Regions from separate parts of the Paenibacillus sp. P2(2022) genome, predicted to be linked through region 2. Evidence: riboswitches for the same ligand, from Rfam matches in the RefSeq annotation. Region 2 holds a riboswitch; the other holds the start of a gene.
What was found. Region 2 has a riboswitch for S-adenosylmethionine ahead of MMB75_RS17390 (methionine ABC transporter ATP-binding protein). Riboswitches for the same ligand answer to the same signal wherever they lie in the genome.
Positions count from the first base shown of each region.

Region 1: linked by a shared signal. The riboswitch ahead of metA (homoserine O-acetyltransferase MetA) and the one ahead of MMB75_RS17390 (methionine ABC transporter ATP-binding protein) in region 2 are both predicted to bind S-adenosylmethionine.

Region 1 covers NZ_JAKWFI010000002.1:290,383-300,167, forward strand. The annotation lists gene MMB75_RS08525 (arsenate reductase family protein) at 43-408, shown strand; gene MMB75_RS08530 (5'-3' exonuclease) at 481-1,377, shown strand; gene MMB75_RS08535 (ROK family protein) at 1,595-2,473, shown strand; gene MMB75_RS08540 (HRDC domain-containing protein) at 2,640-3,647, shown strand; gene corA (magnesium/cobalt transporter CorA) at 3,768-4,703, opposite strand; SAM riboswitch class I at 5,253-5,378, shown strand; gene metA (homoserine O-acetyltransferase MetA) at 5,496-6,413, shown strand; gene MMB75_RS08555 (PLP-dependent transferase) at 6,538-7,722, shown strand; gene MMB75_RS08560 (aminotransferase class I/II-fold pyridoxal phosphate-dependent enzyme) at 7,719-8,897, shown strand; gene mqnC (cyclic dehypoxanthinyl futalosine synthase) at 9,238-9,785, shown strand, end outside.
Region 2 covers NZ_JAKWFI010000005.1:93,652-103,436, reverse strand. The annotation lists gene mqnE (aminofutalosine synthase MqnE) at 1-1,106, shown strand, start outside; gene MMB75_RS17420 (NAD(P)/FAD-dependent oxidoreductase) at 1,309-2,376, shown strand; gene MMB75_RS17415 (YuzB family protein) at 2,494-2,751, opposite strand; gene MMB75_RS17410 (NifU family protein) at 2,840-3,085, shown strand; gene MMB75_RS17405 (SDR family oxidoreductase) at 3,177-3,941, opposite strand; gene MMB75_RS17400 (MetQ/NlpA family ABC transporter substrate-binding protein) at 4,085-4,927, opposite strand; gene MMB75_RS17395 (methionine ABC transporter permease) at 5,002-5,670, opposite strand; gene MMB75_RS17390 (methionine ABC transporter ATP-binding protein) at 5,667-6,689, opposite strand; SAM riboswitch class I at 6,826-6,964, opposite strand; gene MMB75_RS17385 (Cthe_2314 family HEPN domain-containing protein) at 7,095-7,814, opposite strand; gene MMB75_RS17380 (UbiD family decarboxylase) at 7,870-9,636, opposite strand; gene MMB75_RS17375 (COX15/CtaA family protein) at 9,766-9,785, opposite strand, start outside.

The DNA.
Region 1 (9,785 bases), on a different contig from region 2:
ATATTCAACAAAGATTGAAACCAAATGGAGGTTAATCTAGCGATGAGCCAACTGAAAGTATACCAGTATTCTAAATGCAGCACCTGTCGTAATGCAGTGAAATGGCTGCAAAACAAGGGGCATGAGACGGAACTGATTCCTATTTTTGAACAACCGCCCGGCCCGGAGGAATTGGAAGACTTGATTAAAAAAAGCGGGCTGGAACTGAAAAAGTTTTTCAATACGAGCGGTGAAGTATACAAAGAGTTAAAGCTGAAAGATAAGCTTGGAGACATGAGCCGTGAAGAGCAAATTTCGCTTTTGTCCTCGAATGGAAGATTAATTAAACGCCCGATTATAACTGACGGGAATAAAGTAACGGTAGGATTCAAAGAGGAAACATTTGAGGGGACATGGGGAGCTCAGTAAAGCCCAATTTACCCCCACATTATGTTATACTGTGAGGGTTAAATATTATGATGAATGGGAGCAATACAATCTGTGACACAACGCAATGAACAATCCGTAATGCTGGTTGACGGCATGGCCCTGCTTTTTCGTGCTTATTATGCAACCGCTGCAAACGGTTATATCCGTCGTACAAAAGCTGGAGTACCAACGAACGCCATATATGGTTTTATTCGATATTTTTGGGATGCAGTTCAAACCTTTAATCCTACACATGTCATTTGCTGCTGGGATATGGGTGGAACGACATTCCGTGGGGAACATTTTGCTGCGTATAAGGGCAACCGTGCCGACGCGCCAGATGATTTGATTCCTCAATTTACTTTGATCCGTGAAGTGACGGACAGCCTCGGCATTCCCAACATTGGGGCGGAAGGCTTTGAAGCGGATGATTGTATCGGTACGCTCGCACGTCATTATTCGCAAAATGAGGATATGGATGTCATGATTCTCTCGGGAGATCATGATTTACTTCAATTGGTAGATGAGCGGACACGGGTCATTATTATGAAAAAAGGGCATGGAAATTATATGGTATATACCCCGGAGACCCTGCTGTCAGAAAAAGGGCTTAAGCCAAGCCAAGTGGTCGACCTCAAAGGCTTGATGGGTGATGCAAGTGACAATTACCCGGGAGTACGCGGAATCGGTGAGAAAACTGCCCTCAAGCTGGTGCAGGAGTACGACTCCATTGAAGGCATTCTGGAAAATCTGGATCAATTGACTCCATCGGTTCGTAAAAAGATCGAGAGTGATTTGGATATGCTGCATCTTTCACGCAAACTTGCTAAAATTCACTGTGATGTGCCTGTTGCGTGTGCTTTAGACAGCTGTCTGTTGACGCTGGATCACGTGCAAATTGTCGATAAGTTTGAGCAGCTTGAAATGAAGAGCTTGTGTACGTTGATGGGTGTCGCAACCGGATCATAATGAAGCTGTTAGGCTTGTGCTGTGCATTTCAGGTGGACTAAGTTATATAGGGATGCTGGCGCTTGGTGCGTTAGTGTCCTTATTTGTATACAACTAACTCAGCTTAGGTATATAACCATGTGAAGGATTTTATACAATTGTGATAAGGGGATTGACCTTAGGCTCGTTTCAGGTGAATATAATGGAGAGAGATCATGGAGAGGGGATTACAGCAGCTATGACAGTATTGGGAGCAATTGAGGCAGGCGGTACCAAATTTGTATGTGGAATTGGAAATGAACGAGGAGAGGTATTGGAAAGAGCAAGCTTTCCAACAACGACTCCAGCAGAAACCATGGAGAATGTCATTGCATTTTTTGAAGGCAAGGGGATTGAAGCGCTGGGTGTAGGCTCATTCGGACCGATTGATCCTATCGAAGGCAGTGATACATATGGTTATATTACAACAACGCCAAAGCCGCATTGGGGAAATTATAATCTGATTGGCAAACTGAAGGAGCATTTCGATGTACCTATGGGGTTTGACACGGATGTGAATGGAGCAGCACTGGGTGAGTCCATTTGGGGTGCCGCTAAAGGATTGGACAACTGTCTGTATATTACAATAGGTACAGGCATCGGAGCGGGTGCTTTGGTTGGCGGAAAGCTGGTACATGGATTATCCCACCCGGAAATGGGACATATTTTGGTACGTCGTCATCCAGAAGATCACTATGAGGGCACATGTCCATATCATGGAGATTGTCTGGAAGGACTGGCAGCGGGGCCAGCACTCGAAAAAAGATGGAAGGTTAAAGGGCATGAGCTTTCTGTGGATCACCCGGCCTGGGAAATGGAGGCGCATTATCTGGCCCAGGCTTTAATGAGCTATGTATTAATCCTGTCACCGCAAAAAATTATTATGGGCGGCGGAGTAATGAAGCAGGATCAATTGTTCCCGCTCATTCGTACCAAGCTTCAACAACTTTTGAATGGGTACGTACAGCATCTGAGTCTGACTACAGAAATTGAGCAATATATCGTATCTCCGGGCTTGGGTGACAATGCTGGATTGTGCGGTGCTCTGGCTTTGGCCAAGGAAAAGCTGAATTCTTAGAATTTATGGTTGACGGTACTCCGAGGTCCGGTTATCATATAGGCAACAGCATAGTACGGATCAAAAAGGGAAGCACCTTTCTTGCGAATACGCAGGATAGGTGCTTTTTTTTACGTTTGTGTATTGTGCGAGTCAGTCATTTTAACCTTATGAGGGAGGAAGAACCATGGAGATTGTATTTTTAAATCGCTTGTCCAAACGGAATGAACAGGGCTGTGAGGACTTTGCGCAGGTATGGATCGGACAACATGAAGGGGGATGGAGTGCAGGCTGGAGCACACATCATGTACCAGATGAAAGTATAGACGACCTTTGGTATGAAGGCAGTTTGTGGCAGGAATTACTGCATGTATACCGTCATGAGCTGGCACTCAAGATGGCTGAGGGCTACAGGCCTCTAATTCATGGCGTTTTTCATGAGCAAGAAGGATCATCAGGACGTGGACAAACGCTACAAAAGCTGTATTGCTATAGTGATTTGTTTCCGCGTGATGAAGTGTATGAACAATTAACATTGTGGAGACGGCAAAAGGCAGCAACTGAGCGAAAAGCACCTTATTTTATCGCTACGAATCGACTACTTCGACTCATCAGCGTCTATCTTCCTCATACCGAAGAAGAATTGTTAGAACTACCTGGTATGGGCCTGGGTAAGGTGTCGCAATATGGGACGGAGCTATTGGCTATAACGAAACAAAATGATCGGACCACGCCCTTTCCGCTGAACTGGGTAACAGAGACACTTGAAGAAGAAGTTTTTTTGTCATGGCTGTACAAGCAAAAAGAAAACCAGTACAGACAGGAACTGAATAAGTTTAGCCTGACTAGAGCGATTATCGAGGGCATTTCGGACGGTCTTTCACTGGAGCATATCGGAATGAAGACAGGCTTGCACCGTCGAGAAATGATTGAAGCTGTGGAGCATTTGGATAGGGATGGAATGGATATGGAGAAGCTGATCCGCAAGGAATTGGCACATGTATCAGAGGAGGAGCAGGCAGCCATCTGGTCTGCTTATGCAGAGTTGGGAGATACGCTGCTCAAGCCCATTATGCTAAAAGTGTATGGAGAAGAAAAAGCGACGGAAGCAGGGCTGGATCAAATTTATGAGCGACTGCGACTGATTCGTATACGGTTCCGCCATCAGGAGGTACCTGACCGACATGTTGGATAATATAGAGACGATTGAAAGTGTCCTAAAGTACAAATAAGGTGCAGCATAAAAAAAGCAGCAGCGAGTTCCTCATAGGACTCGGCTGCTGCTTTTGATGACCAAGCTTGAAAACCAAATAATTCAAACCCAATCCTTCTTGCGGAAAATACAGAACATACTGACACCTAGTGCCACCATAATCCCAATGACGACAAAATAACCATAACGTGTATGAAGCTCAGGCATATTATCAAAGTTCATCCCATATATTCCGGTAATGACCGTCAACGGCATAAATACGGTTGTAATGGCGGTAAACACACGCATGATTTCATTAGCACGGTTGGCGATACTTGACTGATAAGCTTCTCTAAGGTTCCCCATCAAGTCGCGATAAGTTTCGAAAGTCTCCGAAATTTTCACAGCATTTTCATAAATGTCGCTAAAATATTTTTGTAGTTGATCGTCGATAAGCCGCAAATCCCGTTTGTTCAGGGTATTGATGACTTCCTTTTGCGGGCCGAGCACTTTTTTTAGCCATAGAATCTCACTGCGCAATCCGATGATTTCGTTCAAGTGCGACTTTTTCGTATGCATTAGAATGTCTTCTTCCAGCTTTTCAATACGAACTTCAATCCGGTCACCAACCAGAAAATAGTTATCAACGATCAAATCGACCAACAGATACATAAAACGGTCAGGCTGGCTAACTTCCTGCTCCCACAGCATAGGCTTGAGAGTACGAAGCTCATTGATTTTCTGCTTGGTCACCGTAATGATAAAATGGCGGCCGAGAAAAATGTTCAAAGCACGCAAAAATATTTCTTCATCATCAAAACGAATACTATTTACAACGATAAAATAATGGCTTTCATAAATTTCAATCTTTGGACGCTGTTCTTCTTCACTCAAACAGTCTTCTACTGCAAGATCATGCATAGAAAATAAGGGCTGAAGCACTGTCAGATCCTCGACATCGGCATCAATCCAATAAAAGCCTTCTGCCGGTGCAGTGAGCGCCATTTCAATTTCTTCGACAGGGGTAAAAACCCCGTTGTTAACCAAACGGATTTTCATATATGTCACTCCTTATGCTCCGTCGTAACGGAAATACGTTTACCTTAAGCATAAGGAATGGACTCAGTTAGCCAGTTAGCCGGTGCGGGTAAGCGTGCATACCATCAAAAGCAGAAGGCTTTTGGAGCATGCGGAGCCTGGCGTCCCGTCTTTCGGCAAGCTGAAGTCATTCCTATGCTGTTGTTCAGGGATCGCCGCCTATTCGGACTCGGGTCGCCTTCCATTCCGGATTCACCTCACAAATGTTCTTTTTTAGGTTGCCACAGTATCGAAGAAAACACTCTAATCTACACTGTTGCACCGTATTTTTGCCTATTAGCACTTGTATAGTATAACGCTCGGCCTACGGCCTTTCAAGGGCAAAATCATGGGCTAAATCAACAGCAGTCATATGAGCTTCTGCGAAAGGGGGCATATGATTTAACCTATGGAAAAGGTAGACAAAATGTGAATGCAGGGCACAAATTTACAAGTCCATCTTGACGAAGCCCAGCCGATGCATTAAAGTGAACAACAAGAACTTTGTGAACCCAAAATGAATATAGCGAAATCTTATCAAGAGCAGGTGGAGGGACTAGCCCGATGATACCCGGCAACCGGCGATTTTATCGCACGGTGCTAATTCTTGCAGGACTCGCGCTTTGTACAAAGAAGCGTAGCCCTGACAGATGAGAGAGGCGCATATGGATACAAATATGACCTTTCTCTAACCGAGAAAGGTCTTTTTATTATATGCCCGGCATCTCTACCAGACGATTTTCGCACAACTTACCGATCAAGGAGTGAGTTTACATGCCGATTAAAATTCCAGATACACTGCCTGCTAAGGAAGTACTGGAGGGCGAAAATATTTTCGTAATGGACGAAAGCCTGGCTTATCATCAGGATATTCGTCCGTTGCGCATCGCCATTTTGAATTTGATGCCTACGAAGGAAACAACGGAAACCCAACTGTTGCGTCTGGTCGGCAATACGCCGTTACAAGTGGATGTCACGTTGGTGCATATGAAGTCACATGTATCTAAAAATACATCGCAAGAATATTTGAACATGTTTTATAAAACGTTTGATGAGATCAAGAACAGTCGTTTTGACGGCATGATTATTACAGGAGCCCCCGTAGAACAACTTGAGTTTGAGGATGTGACCTACTGGGAGGAGATCCGGCAAATCTTTGAGTGGACGAAAACAAATGTTACTTCGACCATGCATATCTGTTGGGCCTCACAGGCAGGCTTATACCATCATTTCAATGTTCCGAAATACGGGCTCGATACCAAATGCTTTGGGGTATTCCCACACACCGTTATTAAACCTAAAGTGAAACTGCTACGCGGCTTTGATGAACTGTTTTATGCTCCCCACTCTCGGCATACCGAGGTTCGGCGGGAAGATATTGACCATATTGCCGAATTAGAAGTTTTATCCGAATCCGAGGAAGCTGGAGTGTACCTGGTAGCCACGCTTGATGGTAAACAAATTTTTGTAACAGGGCATTCTGAATATGACCCACTTTCGCTGAAATGGGAATACGATCGCGATATAGCCAAAGGACTGGATATTGACGTCCCCAAAAATTATTATCCTAATGATGATCCTGGACGCATACCGCCCTCGATCTGGCGGGCTCATGCCAATTTATTATTTTCAAATTGGCTTAACTATTATGTATACCAAGAAACACCTTATGATATCGGACCTCAGATTTAAAAATGGGCTTGTAGTTTACCCTTATACAGTACCACCTTGCAGTAGCGCAGCAGTATAGTCTTGGACATCCATTTTTGCAGCATATGTTATAGCACCTACTATGGAAGTGAACAGGAGGATTCATATGAGTGATAAGCAGTGGAGAATCGAAAGCAGATTGGCACAAATCGGTTCAGTAGAGGAGCCAGTAACCGGGGCTGTTAATTACCCGATTTACCAATCTACGGCGTTCCGCCATCCCCGTCTGGGTCAAAGCACAGGGTTTGATTACATTCGGACGATTAATCCCACGCGAAAGGTACTGGAAGAGGCTGCTGCTGCACTTGAATCTGGTGATGCAGGCTTTGCTTGCAGCTCAGGTATGGCAGCGCTGCAAACGGTATTTGCTTTGTTTGGACAGGGAGACCACCTCATTGTATCGCTGGATCTTTATGGCGGGACCTATCGTTTGCTAGAGCGTATTTTATCCAAATTTGGTGTGACCGCAACTTATGTGGATACAAACGATCTCGAAGCACTCCAACAGTCATGTCGACCGAATACCAAAGCCGTATTCATAGAAACGCCTACCAATCCGTTAATGATGATTACTGATATTCAAGCGGTGGCTACATGGGCATCACAACATGAGTTGCTTACTATTGTAGATAATACGCTGCTAACACCATATTTCCAGCGGCCATTGGAACTTGGTGCGGATATTGTGGTACATAGCGCAACCAAATATTTGGGCGGACACAACGATGTGCTGGCAGGGTTGATTGTAAGCAAAGGAAAAGAGCTGTCAGCTGAAATTTCCTTCCTGCACAATTCCATAGGGGCCGTGCTTTCCCCAAGCGACTGCTATCAGTTGATGAAGGGGATGAAGACGTTAGCGCTACGTATGGATCGACATGAGCATAATGCTACGGTGTTGTCTAATTATTTACTGACGCATCCAGCAGTGGCGGAAGTATTTTACCCGGCGCTTGAGGGCCATCCAGGTCGTGAGATACAAAATAAACAATCCAGCGGAAACACGGGTATTTTCTCTTTCAAAGTAAAGGATGCTCGCTATGTGGAGCCTTTGCTTCGTCATATTAAGCTTATTGCGTTTGCCGAAAGTCTAGGCGGTGTGGAATCGCTAATGACCTATCCTGCTGTGCAGACACATGCGGACATACCGGCAGAAATTCGGGATGCAGTCGGGGTAGATGACAGGTTGCTTCGTTTCTCCGTAGGTATCGAGCATACAGATGACCTGATTGAAGATTTGCGTTCGGCACTGGAAGCGGCACGTCAAGAAGTAGAAGGAGGGGAGCAGCAATGATAGAGGATGCGAGGAAGATCGGAGAGGATCTGGACAAAGGGCGGAAATTCGCAACCAAGCTGCTGCATTTTGGCTCTGAAATTGATAGTGTTACAGGGGCATCAAGTGTCCCGATCTATCAAGCTTCGACCTTTCACCATCATGATATTTTTAATCCTCCACAGCATGATTATAGCCGATCAGGTAATCCGACACGACAAGCATTGGAAGATTATATCGCCTTATTAGAAGGTGGAGCTTGTGGTTTTGCCTTTGCATCAGGTATGGCTGCTATCTCCACTACATTTATGCTCTTATCCGCTGGTGATCATGTCATTGTTTCGGAGGACGTATATGGAGGAACATATCGACTGCTGACCTCCATCTTGAAACGGATGAATATCGAAACGACCTTCGTTGACATGACGGATCTCAACCTTGTGAAAGAGGCGTTGCAGGAAAATACAAGGGCTGTGTATATGGAAACCCCATCTAATCCGACCCTCAAAATTACCAATGTAGCTGGAATAACCTCTTGGGCTAGGGATAATGGACTTTTGACGTTGTTGGATAATACTTTTATGACACCTTATTATCAACGTCCGATTGAGCAGGGAGTCGATATTGTATTGCACAGTGCGACCAAGTTTTTGGGTGGACACAGCGACGTACTGGCAGGGCTTGCGGTAGCTCGTACCGAATCGTTGGGGAGACAAATCAAGCAGCTTCAAAATGGATTAGGTACTGTGCTGGCACCGCAAGAGTCTTGGCTGCTCATGCGTGGTATGAAGACACTGGAGGCGCGTATGGCTCACAGCGAAAAAAGTGCAGCTAAGCTTGCCAATTGGCTAAACGAGCGCAATGACATTGAAGCGGTATACTATCCGGGCCTGGAAAATCATCCAGGGCGTGTGATTCATGAGAGTCAATCGAGCGGTTATGGTGCAGTGATATCGTTTGATGTGGGTTCGGGTGAACGTGCAAAAGAGGTCCTCAGTCGCGTACGTATTCCCATTGTGGCGGTGAGTCTGGGAGCTGTGGAAAGTATTTTGTCGTACCCAGCAATGATGTCACATGCGGCAATGCCGCAAAGTGTACGGTTGGAGCGCGGGATTACAGACGGACTACTTCGTTTCTCCGTAGGTCTGGAGGACATTGATGACCTGATCCGTGATCTGGATGAGGCGCTGAGCTAGAATGTTAGACGCCCATAGCATCTCAACGTTATACGAAGGAAGCAAATAGGTACAGCCCTAAGCAGCAGGTTTCCGGTATTCAGGAGACTTGCTGTTTTCTATATGAAAGACATGATAGACAGTGTGAAAAAAGGCACTTTTCAGTCTAAGTATGGTTCCTTACCAAAAGATATGTTAGTATTATCATTAGGTTTTACTATGCTAAATAGCACAGACAACATACAAGGCTAGTCATGAACATACATTACGGCAGGGTTCGAACGCAGGTTTGTGAAAGCATTCTCGTTCATAAGTCCTGTCTTTCATTTCGTCGCCCTGTGACAGCGAAGGAGGATACACCATGAGTGTAATCGACCATATTTTAGATAAAGCCCTGCGCGGCGAACGCCTGAATTTAGAGGATACCGTTGCTTTGTTCGAATCAGACGAGGTTGAAAAAATAGGTCATGCGGCGAATAAAGTCATGAATCGCATGCATCCCGATCCCATAAAAACCTTCGTCATCGGACGAAATATTAACTATACGAACGTGTGTGACGTATACTGCCGCTTTTGCGCTTTTTACCGCAGACCGGGTTCCGATGAAGGTTATGTTTTGCCGGATGAGGTGATTTTCCAAAAAATTAAGGAAACGCAGGATGTAGGTGGCACCGAAATCTTAATGCAAGGCGGTGTAAATCCAAACCTGCCGTTCAGCTATTATACCGATTTGCTGAAAGCTATTAAGGAACGTTTTCCAGATATTACAATGCACTCCTTCTCACCAGCTGAAATTCACAAAATGAAGGAAAAATCCGGCCTATCCATGGAGGAAACGATCCGAGCCATTCATGAAGCTGGATTGGATTCGCTGCCGGGTGGAGGCGGAGAAATTTTGGATGACCGTAC
Region 2 (9,785 bases):
TGTCCACATTAGTTACACCTTTTACAGACCGCAGAATGGCGGAAATTGTAGAAAAGGTACAAAACGGGATTCGTTTGAACCTCGAAGATGGTATATATTTGTATGAAACTGACGATATTCTCACACTGGGCCAGTTGGCTAACGAAGCTAATTTACGCAAGAACGGTAAAAAGGTTTATTTTATCGAAAACATGAGCCTGTACTTCACCAATGTATGCGAAGCGCGCTGCGCGTTCTGCAATTTCCGCAAGGATCAGGGGGAGGAAGGCTCTTATACGTTGTCTGGGCAGGAAATGATTGATTATGTAGAGCAACATATCCATCCAGGCGTAAGAGAATTCCATATCGTCGGCGGTCATAATAATCATGTGCCTTTCCAATACTATGTAGATTCATTGAAGGCACTGAATGAAAAGTATCCCAACGTTACACTGAAAGCATACACTGCAGCGGAAATTGACTTTTTCACACGCATAAGCGGCTTGAGTGTTAAAGAAGTTCTTCAAGAGCTGCAAAAGGCAGGACTTCAATCTTTGACTGGTGGTGGCGCGGAAATCTTATCCGATGAATATCGGAAGAAGATGCGTGTTACCAAAGCCAATGTGGACCGCTATCTTGAAGTACATCGTACGGCCCACAATCTCGGTATGAAAACTCATACGACGATGCTGTACGGTTCAGTCGAAACTTATCAGGATCGTATTGAGCACATGCTGCAAATTCGTGAATTGCAGGATGAAACAAATGGATTTATGGTATTTATCCCACTGTCCATGCAGCCGAAAAGCAAAAACGCCAACATCATGCGCCGCAACTCTGCTTACGAGGATCTCAAAACCATTGCGATCAGCCGTTTGATGCTGGACAATATCGACCATGTTAAAGCTTACTTCATTAATATTGGTCCGCAATTGACGCAGGTCGCTCTTACCTTTGGCGCATCTGATGTCCATGGTACGATTGTGCGCGAGCAGATCAGCCATGCCGCAGGTGCGTTGACTCCTGCCGGATTGACCCGCAAAGAGCTAATCTGGCTGGTCAAAGGTGCTGGACGCATACCTGTAGAACGTGACACCTTCTATAACGAAATCGAAGTTTTCGAATAAGTGTAACATCGGATTCAGATTTCCCGCGTGCATTTTATCCCCATTACTCACACCAAGCAGCCTCAAGCTGCCCCGGAACACGTCGGTCTGTCTGCTAAAGGCAGGCCCCTTTCCGGGCTTTACAACAACAAAACTTGTGCTAGATCGACAAGACACCAGACCATTTGCCGGGGACACGGTAACGAAAGGACGGCGGATTTTGATGAAAAATTTCGTTATTCTAGGGGGCGGCTATGGCGGCCTTACCATTGCCAAAGAATTGCTGGATAAACACATTCCCGACGATATTCAAGTTATTTTAGTGGATCGGATGCCCTTTCAGGGGCTGAAAACAGAATACTATGCCCTTGCGGCAGGTACCGTATCTGATTTTGATTTGCGGGTACATTTTCCGGATGAACAACGCCTTATTCGCAAATACGGAGAAGTCACTTCGATGGATCTTGAGAATAAAATGGTTCATTTTCAAGATGGTGATCCTTTGCCCTATGACCAACTTGTCATCGCGCTAGGTTGTACTGACCGCTTTCATAATACACCGGGAGCTGAAGAATACAGCTGTACGATCCAATCCTTTAATCATACCCGCCAAACGTATCTGCGCTTGAATGAAATCAAGCCTTATGGACATGTCCATATTGTAGGTGGCGGTCTAAGTGGGGTCGAGATTGCTGCGGAGTTACGTGAAAGCCGCGCGGATTTGAATATTACGATTATGGATCGGGGCGAGCGGGTTCTATCAGCATTTCCGCAACGTTTGTCTGCTTATGTACATGCCTGGTTCAAGGAGCATCAAGTGAATGCGCTGAATCACGTTGCGGTTTCCCGTATTGAGCCAGGGGCTATTTACAACCGTAATGAGCCAATTATGACCGATGCTGTAGTATGGACAGCCGGGATTCAGCCCGTTAAAATTGTGCAGGATTTAGCAGTTCCTAAAGACCCTCAGGGTCGCATCGTGCTAAATGAATATTATCAAATACCGGATCATCCTGAAGTGTACGTCGTCGGAGACTGTGCGAGCCTTCCTTACTCTCCAAGCGCTCAGGCGGCAGAGGTGCAAGGTGAGCAGATTGCCCACATTGTACGCGACCTATGGAAAGGCCAAACGCCTCACCCGCATCCTTTAAAGCTACGTGGTACATTAGGTGCACTTGGCAAGAAGGCCGGGTTTGGTTATGGCTTTATGGGCAGTACCTCTTTGCGTGGACGAGTGCCGCGTCTGCTGAAGAGCGGTGTGCTCTGGAAGTCCAAACGCCATTTTGGCTAATTGGATACTCAACAAACAAAGAAGACCTGCTTCCAGAGCAGGTCTTCTTTGTTGTTGCATCTATGAATAATACATATTTCCTACAAGAGGAAGCTGGCTTGCCGATGACTTCTATTTTTAATCCAAATCCAGGTTGTCCCATGCTTCGGCTTCTTTAATTTTGTTTAGAATCACTTCGTACAGAAGCTCTGCTGAATCTGCGGATACAATTTCACCATTAACCATCGCATAAGGCTCAGCGTTACACTGACCGCAATTGCTTAGGCAGCCGTATTCAATCACATCATAATCCGGGTTCTGTTCTAGTTTGGACATAATCTCATCGGTACCAAAATGCATATTACTGGTGCAAAATTCAATAATAGGTCTTAACATTTTTTTCACCTGCTTTGGATGACGGGCATTTTAATTTGGCCCGCTTTGTAATATAATAAATAAGGTATAGGAAAGGAGTTGAATTCTAATGAGCGAAGCACAAAGCGTTCAAATGTATGATGAAGTAGCAGACGTACTGGATAAGCTCCGTCCGTTCCTGCAACGCGATGGCGGTGACGTTGAGCTGGTTGACGTTGAAGATGGTATCGTTAAGCTGAAGCTGGTAGGCGCTTGCGGCAGTTGCCCAAGTTCTACAATTACGCTGAAGGCAGGGATTGAACGCGCTCTTCTCGAAGAAGTCGAAGGCGTCCAAGAAGTGGTACAAGTATTCTAATGCTTGATGCATAATGATCAGAGAGTCTTGACTTCGGTAACGAAGCTCAAGACTCTTTTTTGTGTTACAACGTCTAAAGGATCTCTCGATCTTATATGGTTGGCCGAATGGGGTCCAACCCTCCGGACACATCCATAATATTACCCGTTATAAAATCCGAATGCTCCTCACACAAATAGGCGATCACTCGCGCAATGTCCTCTCCGCTTCCTGGACGCCCACGCGGTGTCTCTGTATCCTGCATGCCGATGACATCGGCAATCGACTTTTCCTTGTTCGCTCCTCGGATATCCCCGGGACAGATCATATTGACCGTGATGCCATAGGGAGCTTCCTCTACAGCTAGTGACTTCGTAAAAGACACCAGCCCCACCTTAGCAGCTGCGTAGACGGCGCGATGCGGCCAAGCCCTTGCTTCTCCAGCATGACCAAAGCCAAAATGAATAATACGTCCCCATTGCTGGCTACGCATGTGCGGCAATACCAAATGATCCAGCAACATGGTACCGACCAGATTCCCCTGTATCATGGCATGAATTTCAGCTACACTATAATCCGCAAACAGACGGCGTTCCCGGATGAACGGTCCGGCATTATTCACCATAATATCGACTCCGCCCAGCCGATCCTGCACTTCACCGATCAGCCTGGTGATATCTTCCTGAACCGAGATATCTGCTTGTAAAGACAGGCAGCGTACTCCCTTAGACTCAATTACCCGCTTAAGCGCTTCGGCTTCAGCCTGGCTATGGACATAATTCAGGGCAATGTCACAACCTTCATCAGCCAGACGCAGAGCGGTCATTTTACCTAAACCTTTGGCACTACCCGTTATGAGTGCGACTTTGTCTCTCAACAGTTTTCCTCCTCTTCACAGAGAACGGTCACCCCCAAGTATAAAATATTTAAGCAATCCCTACAACTCCAACCAAAAAGAAACCCCAGTCCTCTTGTTCAAGAGAAGCTGGGGTTTACGTTCAGCGCATTCTTAGTTTCTGCTTAAAATGCAGGGATAATTGCGCCTTGATATTTGTCTTCAATGAATTTTTTAGTTTCTGGAGATTGCAAAGCTTTAAGCAGTTTTTGGATCGCTTCGGAATCTTTATTATCAGGACGTGCTACCAGTACGTTAGCATATGGTGAATCTTTGTCTTCCAGTGCCAATGCATCCTTGGTCGGATTCAGCTTGGCTTCCAAAGCGTAGTTCGTGTTGATCAACGCAATATCCACTTCAGGCAACTGACGTGGCAGCATAGCTGCTTCCAAAGTTTTAAATTCCAGATTTTTCTTGTTTTCAGTAATATCTTTTACGGTAGCTTCAATGTTGCTTGCGTCCTTCAGCTTGATCAGACCTTGTTTCTCCAACAGCAACAATGCACGGCCTCCATTGGTCGCATCGTTCGGAATCGCTACTGTTGCACCGTCTGGAAGTTCATCAAGCTTTTTATATTTTTGAGAGTAGATACCGAATGGTTCCAGATGAACCGCGCCAACAGAAACCAGATCCATTTTACGCTCTTTATTCATCACATTCAGGTAAGGTACATGTTGATAAAAGTTAGCATCCAGTTGCTTGTCAAACAATTGTACGTTCGGCTGTACATAGTCGTTAAACTGAACGACTTGAAGACGAACCCCTTCTTTTTCCAACTGAGGCTTGATCGCTTCCAAAATTTCCGCATGTGGCACAGGAGAAGCTCCAACTTTCAGCTCGACTTCACGCGGTGACCCGCCTGTATTTTCGGCCGCATTGTTTGTATCCGATGTTGTGCTCTTTGTACCGCAAGCAGCCAGTACCGCAATTAATGTCAAGCTCAATACAGCCAATACCCATTTCTTCATGTTGTTACCCCTCCAATAATTTGTAATATTCAGGATCAGACGTCCTGATCAATAAGGATATCTATATGTTTTCCCTATTTTCGAGTATAATGCCGCACAAGGCGATCTCCTGCCATTTGCAGCAGTTGTACCAATACGATCATCAGCACGACCGCAACGATCATTACAGCCGTTTCGTAACGATAATAGCCGTAGTTGATAGCCAGCGTACCCAGTCCACCGCCTCCGATCATACCGGACATTGCCGTGTAAGATACGAGTGTAACGACGGTAATAGTTAATGCGGCGAGCAGGCCCGGCAGTGCCTCACGTAACAGCACACGCCGGATAATTTGTCCTGTCGAAGCCCCCATCGCTTGTGCAGCCTCAATGACACCCTTGTCCACTTCACGCAGAGACGTTTCGACAAGACGTGCGAAGAAAGGAGCAGCACCGATAACCAATGGCGGAATGGTTCCCAGCACCCCGGTCGAGGTACCTACCAACGATCGTGTAAAAGGAATAAGTGCGACGATCAAGATGATAAATGGTACGGAACGCAAAATGTTAACGACGAAAGATAATACAACGTATATCACCTTCATCAGAGTCAACGAGGAACGGCTTGCCAGAAACAACAATATACCGAGCGGCAAACCAATAACGAGGGTGAACAATGCAGATGCCCCGAGCATCTGAAGGGTTTCCAGAGTAGAATTCCCTAGCTCTTCCCAACTCACTTGCGAAAAATCAAGTTCGCTCATTGTCCGATCACCTCCACATCGAGTCCTTGCCCTGACACTTCGCGCAGCGTATGTTCTATATCTGAATGGTTTCCTTCAAAACGAACGATCAGCTGTCCATACGGTACGTTTTTAATCGTAGAGATGGTGCCCTGTAAGATTGCAAAATCAACCCCCGTACTTCGAGCCGTACGCGATAGAATTGCATCATAAGTTTTACTGCCCAAGAAGGAGATACGTACCACCTGTGCCGATTCGCCGCTACCTGCTGCTGCAATCGCTGCTTGTAATTCCTCAGGATGTTCTGCCTCCCGCTGGATAAAATCCTTAGTTACCTGATGCTGTGGCTTCAAAAACACTTCCGCCACCGGACCTTGCTCCACGATATCGCCCTGATGAATGACGCCAACTCGATCACATATACTTTGAATCACATGCATCTCATGAGTAATCAATACGATGGTCAAATTAAAGCGCTGGTTAATATCCAACAGCAATTTCAGGATAGACCCTGTCGTCTGCGGATCAAGCGCAGACGTCGCTTCGTCACACAGCAGCACATGCGGATCACTAGCCAGTGCCCGTGCAATCCCTACCCGCTGCTTCTGTCCACCTGAGAGCTGTGACGGATATTTTCCACTGTGTTCTTTCAGTCCCACCAATTCCAGCAGCTCGCGAACTTTCTTGTCTAGCTCCTGCTTTGGGGTATTTACCAGCCGCAATGGAAATGCAATGTTGTCATACACTGTCGCCGAAGACAACAAATTAAAATGTTGAAAAATCATTCCGATTTTTCGGCGTTGCTTCTGTAACTGGGCTTGACTCACAGTCACAAGGTTAACCCCATCTACCCATACTTCGCCTGAAGTAGGGCGTTCCAATAAATTAATACAGCGGATCAACGTACTTTTGCCCGCCCCGGAATGACCAATCACCCCGAATATTTCTCCACGCTTTATAGAAAGGTTCAACCCGGACAACGCATTAACGCGTCGGTTACCTTTACCATAATGCTTGGTTAATTGCTTAAGCTCTATCAACGTGCTGCGACCTCCTTCACTTCTTTCTTACCCTGTTAACCAGTTATCATCTCTCGGGATTGTATAAAATCACTATTTATTTATACAAAAAAGAGCCCCTTTCACAGAATGAAAAGGGCCCCACCTTGCGAACCTTTTCTCATCTGCCAAAATCGCTATAACTCTAGCGGTTTTGTAGGAATTAGCACCATATGTTCCCTCCCGGTGCATTACACCGGGAAAGAACGGGTTGCCGGGCTTCATCGGGCCAGTCCCTCCACCTCTCTGGATAAGAAAAATATGTTAAACTCCAGCTTTAGCTGTCCGTTAAGTTTATATAAAAAAAATAATTCAAGCATTTTTCTGAAACTAGGTTTCAGTATAGATAGTTTACATTGCTTTGTCAAAGGATATTTTCTGTCATAATTATGGGCGCACTGCCCGGTTCTCCCATTGTTTCGCAGTATAAGAAAATGCTTTTGATAGCGACTGGCATACCATTTCCAAGCCCTGCTGCAAATCTTCCAGATGGTGATCAAGGTCCTCCAGTTGGATTTTTCCATATAAAGCACGGTGACGTTGCCAGAGATCGTCCTGCATTTCCGTGTTCATATAATGTATTTCCGTATTTCGACGCTTACGCAAGCGATTGATGGCATCGTTGTATGTGTCCTTGATATCATTTAAATTATCAGTCAATACAGGATGCATTTTGAGATACTTGAGCTGTCTCAACACGGTAAAATACGAATAATGCGCCTTATACTGCCCTGTTTTTAAATCATACAAATCATTCATCCAATTACCAAGCTTATCCAAAATAGAGAATACCCGCACAAACCCATCCTTATAAAAGAAAACATACAAAGCATAATCGGATTTTTCATCCTTGCTCATATCTTCAGCGTATCCGGCTTTCACTTTCATACGGAAAAAGGCGGCAGCATGATGGCTCTGCTCCAGTTCATCCAAAGACGACATCAGACCACGTGTTAAAATATCCGCCTTCCGAAAGTCATGGGTAGGATCACCACTGGCCTGGATTTGCAGTTCCAGCAAATGTAACATGTCTGACATGCTATTCATGGCATCCAGCAGGACGCCATGATTTTCACGTGGGGGCTCGCCCAACAGCTTGCGTATCATGCTTCACGCCTCCTTCATATCTGTAAAATCCGGCTGTTAGATGCTTGAATAGGCGTCAAGCGAAATAACTCGTCCACCGTTGATCTACAAGCTTAACTATATCCTCACGCGGTAGCACCTCATCAGGGTAGCCTGGCTTCATACGTGCATCCACTATAATCGGCAGCTTATAGTTCAGGTGATGCAAACGTACTTCGCTGTCGGCGTACATATCTGTAGCCGGGTTAAAGCGTGTGAATACCGTCCACAGGAACGAGGCTTGGGAGCGAACAACTTCTTTGGCATCGTCCACGATAAAGACAAGCGGCCACTCTTGCTCACCCGCAGCTAATCGCTCCAATACACGCGCAGCGAGTTCAGGCTCCTGCTCAAAGGACGAGCCGGATATAACGAGGCAACCTCCGCAATAGGGTTCGATTTCACGAATTCCCGGCAGATCGCCGCCTTCATAAACACGAGGCAATTCACGCACAGGCTCGCCTACCCCCATCAGAATCGCCTTGCTGCCGTGATTCAGCTTGCGGCCCGTGTAATCGAGTGTATCGTGAGACGTATGGTTAAAAATAAACAAATCTCTGGCTGGATTAAATCGCTCCAAAATGGTTTCTAGCAACAGGTTAAAGTCGGATAAATCGATCACCCGATCCGTCAGCATCAGGAATTTGGTCAACGACAATTGACCTTGACCCAGAATGGTAAAGCCGGATACCAGCGCTTCACGGGAGTAGCTTTCACGTACGACTGCCGCTGCCAGCGCATGTACACCTGTTTCTGCATATGCCCATAACGACTTGACAGAAGGCATCACAAGCGGATAGGCGGGCGACAACAGACGTTGCAAAAATTCGCCGAGATAGTAGTCTTCCTGCCGTGGCTTACCTACAATGGTTGCCGGATAAATGGCATCTTTGCGGTGATGCATATGTTTGACATGAAACACAGGGAAATCATGTTGTAATGAGTAATAGCCAAAATGATCGCCAAACGGCCCTTCCGGGCGACGTTCATGAGGCGGCACATAGCCGCTGATCGCAAACTCGGCTTCTGCCGGAATGCGATGGCCTCCAAGCGGGTCTTCTGTCATGGGCAGCTTGCCCCCCATAATCAGAGAAGCCAGCAACAGCTCTGGCAAGTTTTCCGGGGCAGGAGCAATGGCAGACGCAATCAGAGCAGGCGGGCCACCGATGATGATCGTCGTAGGCAACGGCTCATTACGCAGCTCTGCCTCATGATAATGGAAGCCGCCGCCTTTATGGATTTGCCAATGAATCCCTGTCGTCTGATCATCATAAATCTGGATGCGATACATCCCCAAATTATGGTCCTTGGACTGGCCTGGCTTTTCGGTATACACGAGCGGAAGCGTAATGAACGGTCCTCCATCCTCGTGCCAACTGGTTACTCTAGGCAGCGGAGCCAGCGGAGCATCCGTACGGCGAACGCCCAATACAGGAGCTTCGTTATGAGATACTGTTTTTAGTCCTACTTTTAGCATGTCCTTAATCAGGCCACGTTCATTCCACAACGCTTTGGGTGTAGGTGGAAGCAGCGTCTTGGTCGCACCTACAATTGCATCCATCAGTTGCTCTGGACGAGGGCCAAAAGCCATGTCCACACGGCGATTCGTGCCAAACAAATTACTGGCGACAGGAAACGGGGTTCCTTTGACATTGGTAAACAGCAGTGCCGGACCTTCTTCCTCAATGACTCTCCGGTGGATTTCAGCCAGCTCCAAATAAGGATCGACAGGTGCTTCTATAATTTTAAGATCATTTTCTTTTCGCAGCGCTTCAATAAATTGGCGCAAATTCTGGTAGATCAACTGGATGATTCCTCCTAAGCAAATCAAGCCCTCGAGAAACTCGTGGGCCTGGTTTGTTTCTTATGATGTTATTATACGTGTTTCAACGCCTCTTGGGCAAAATACGTTTTATAATGATCTACGAAATGCTTAGGTACGCTGTGCTTGGG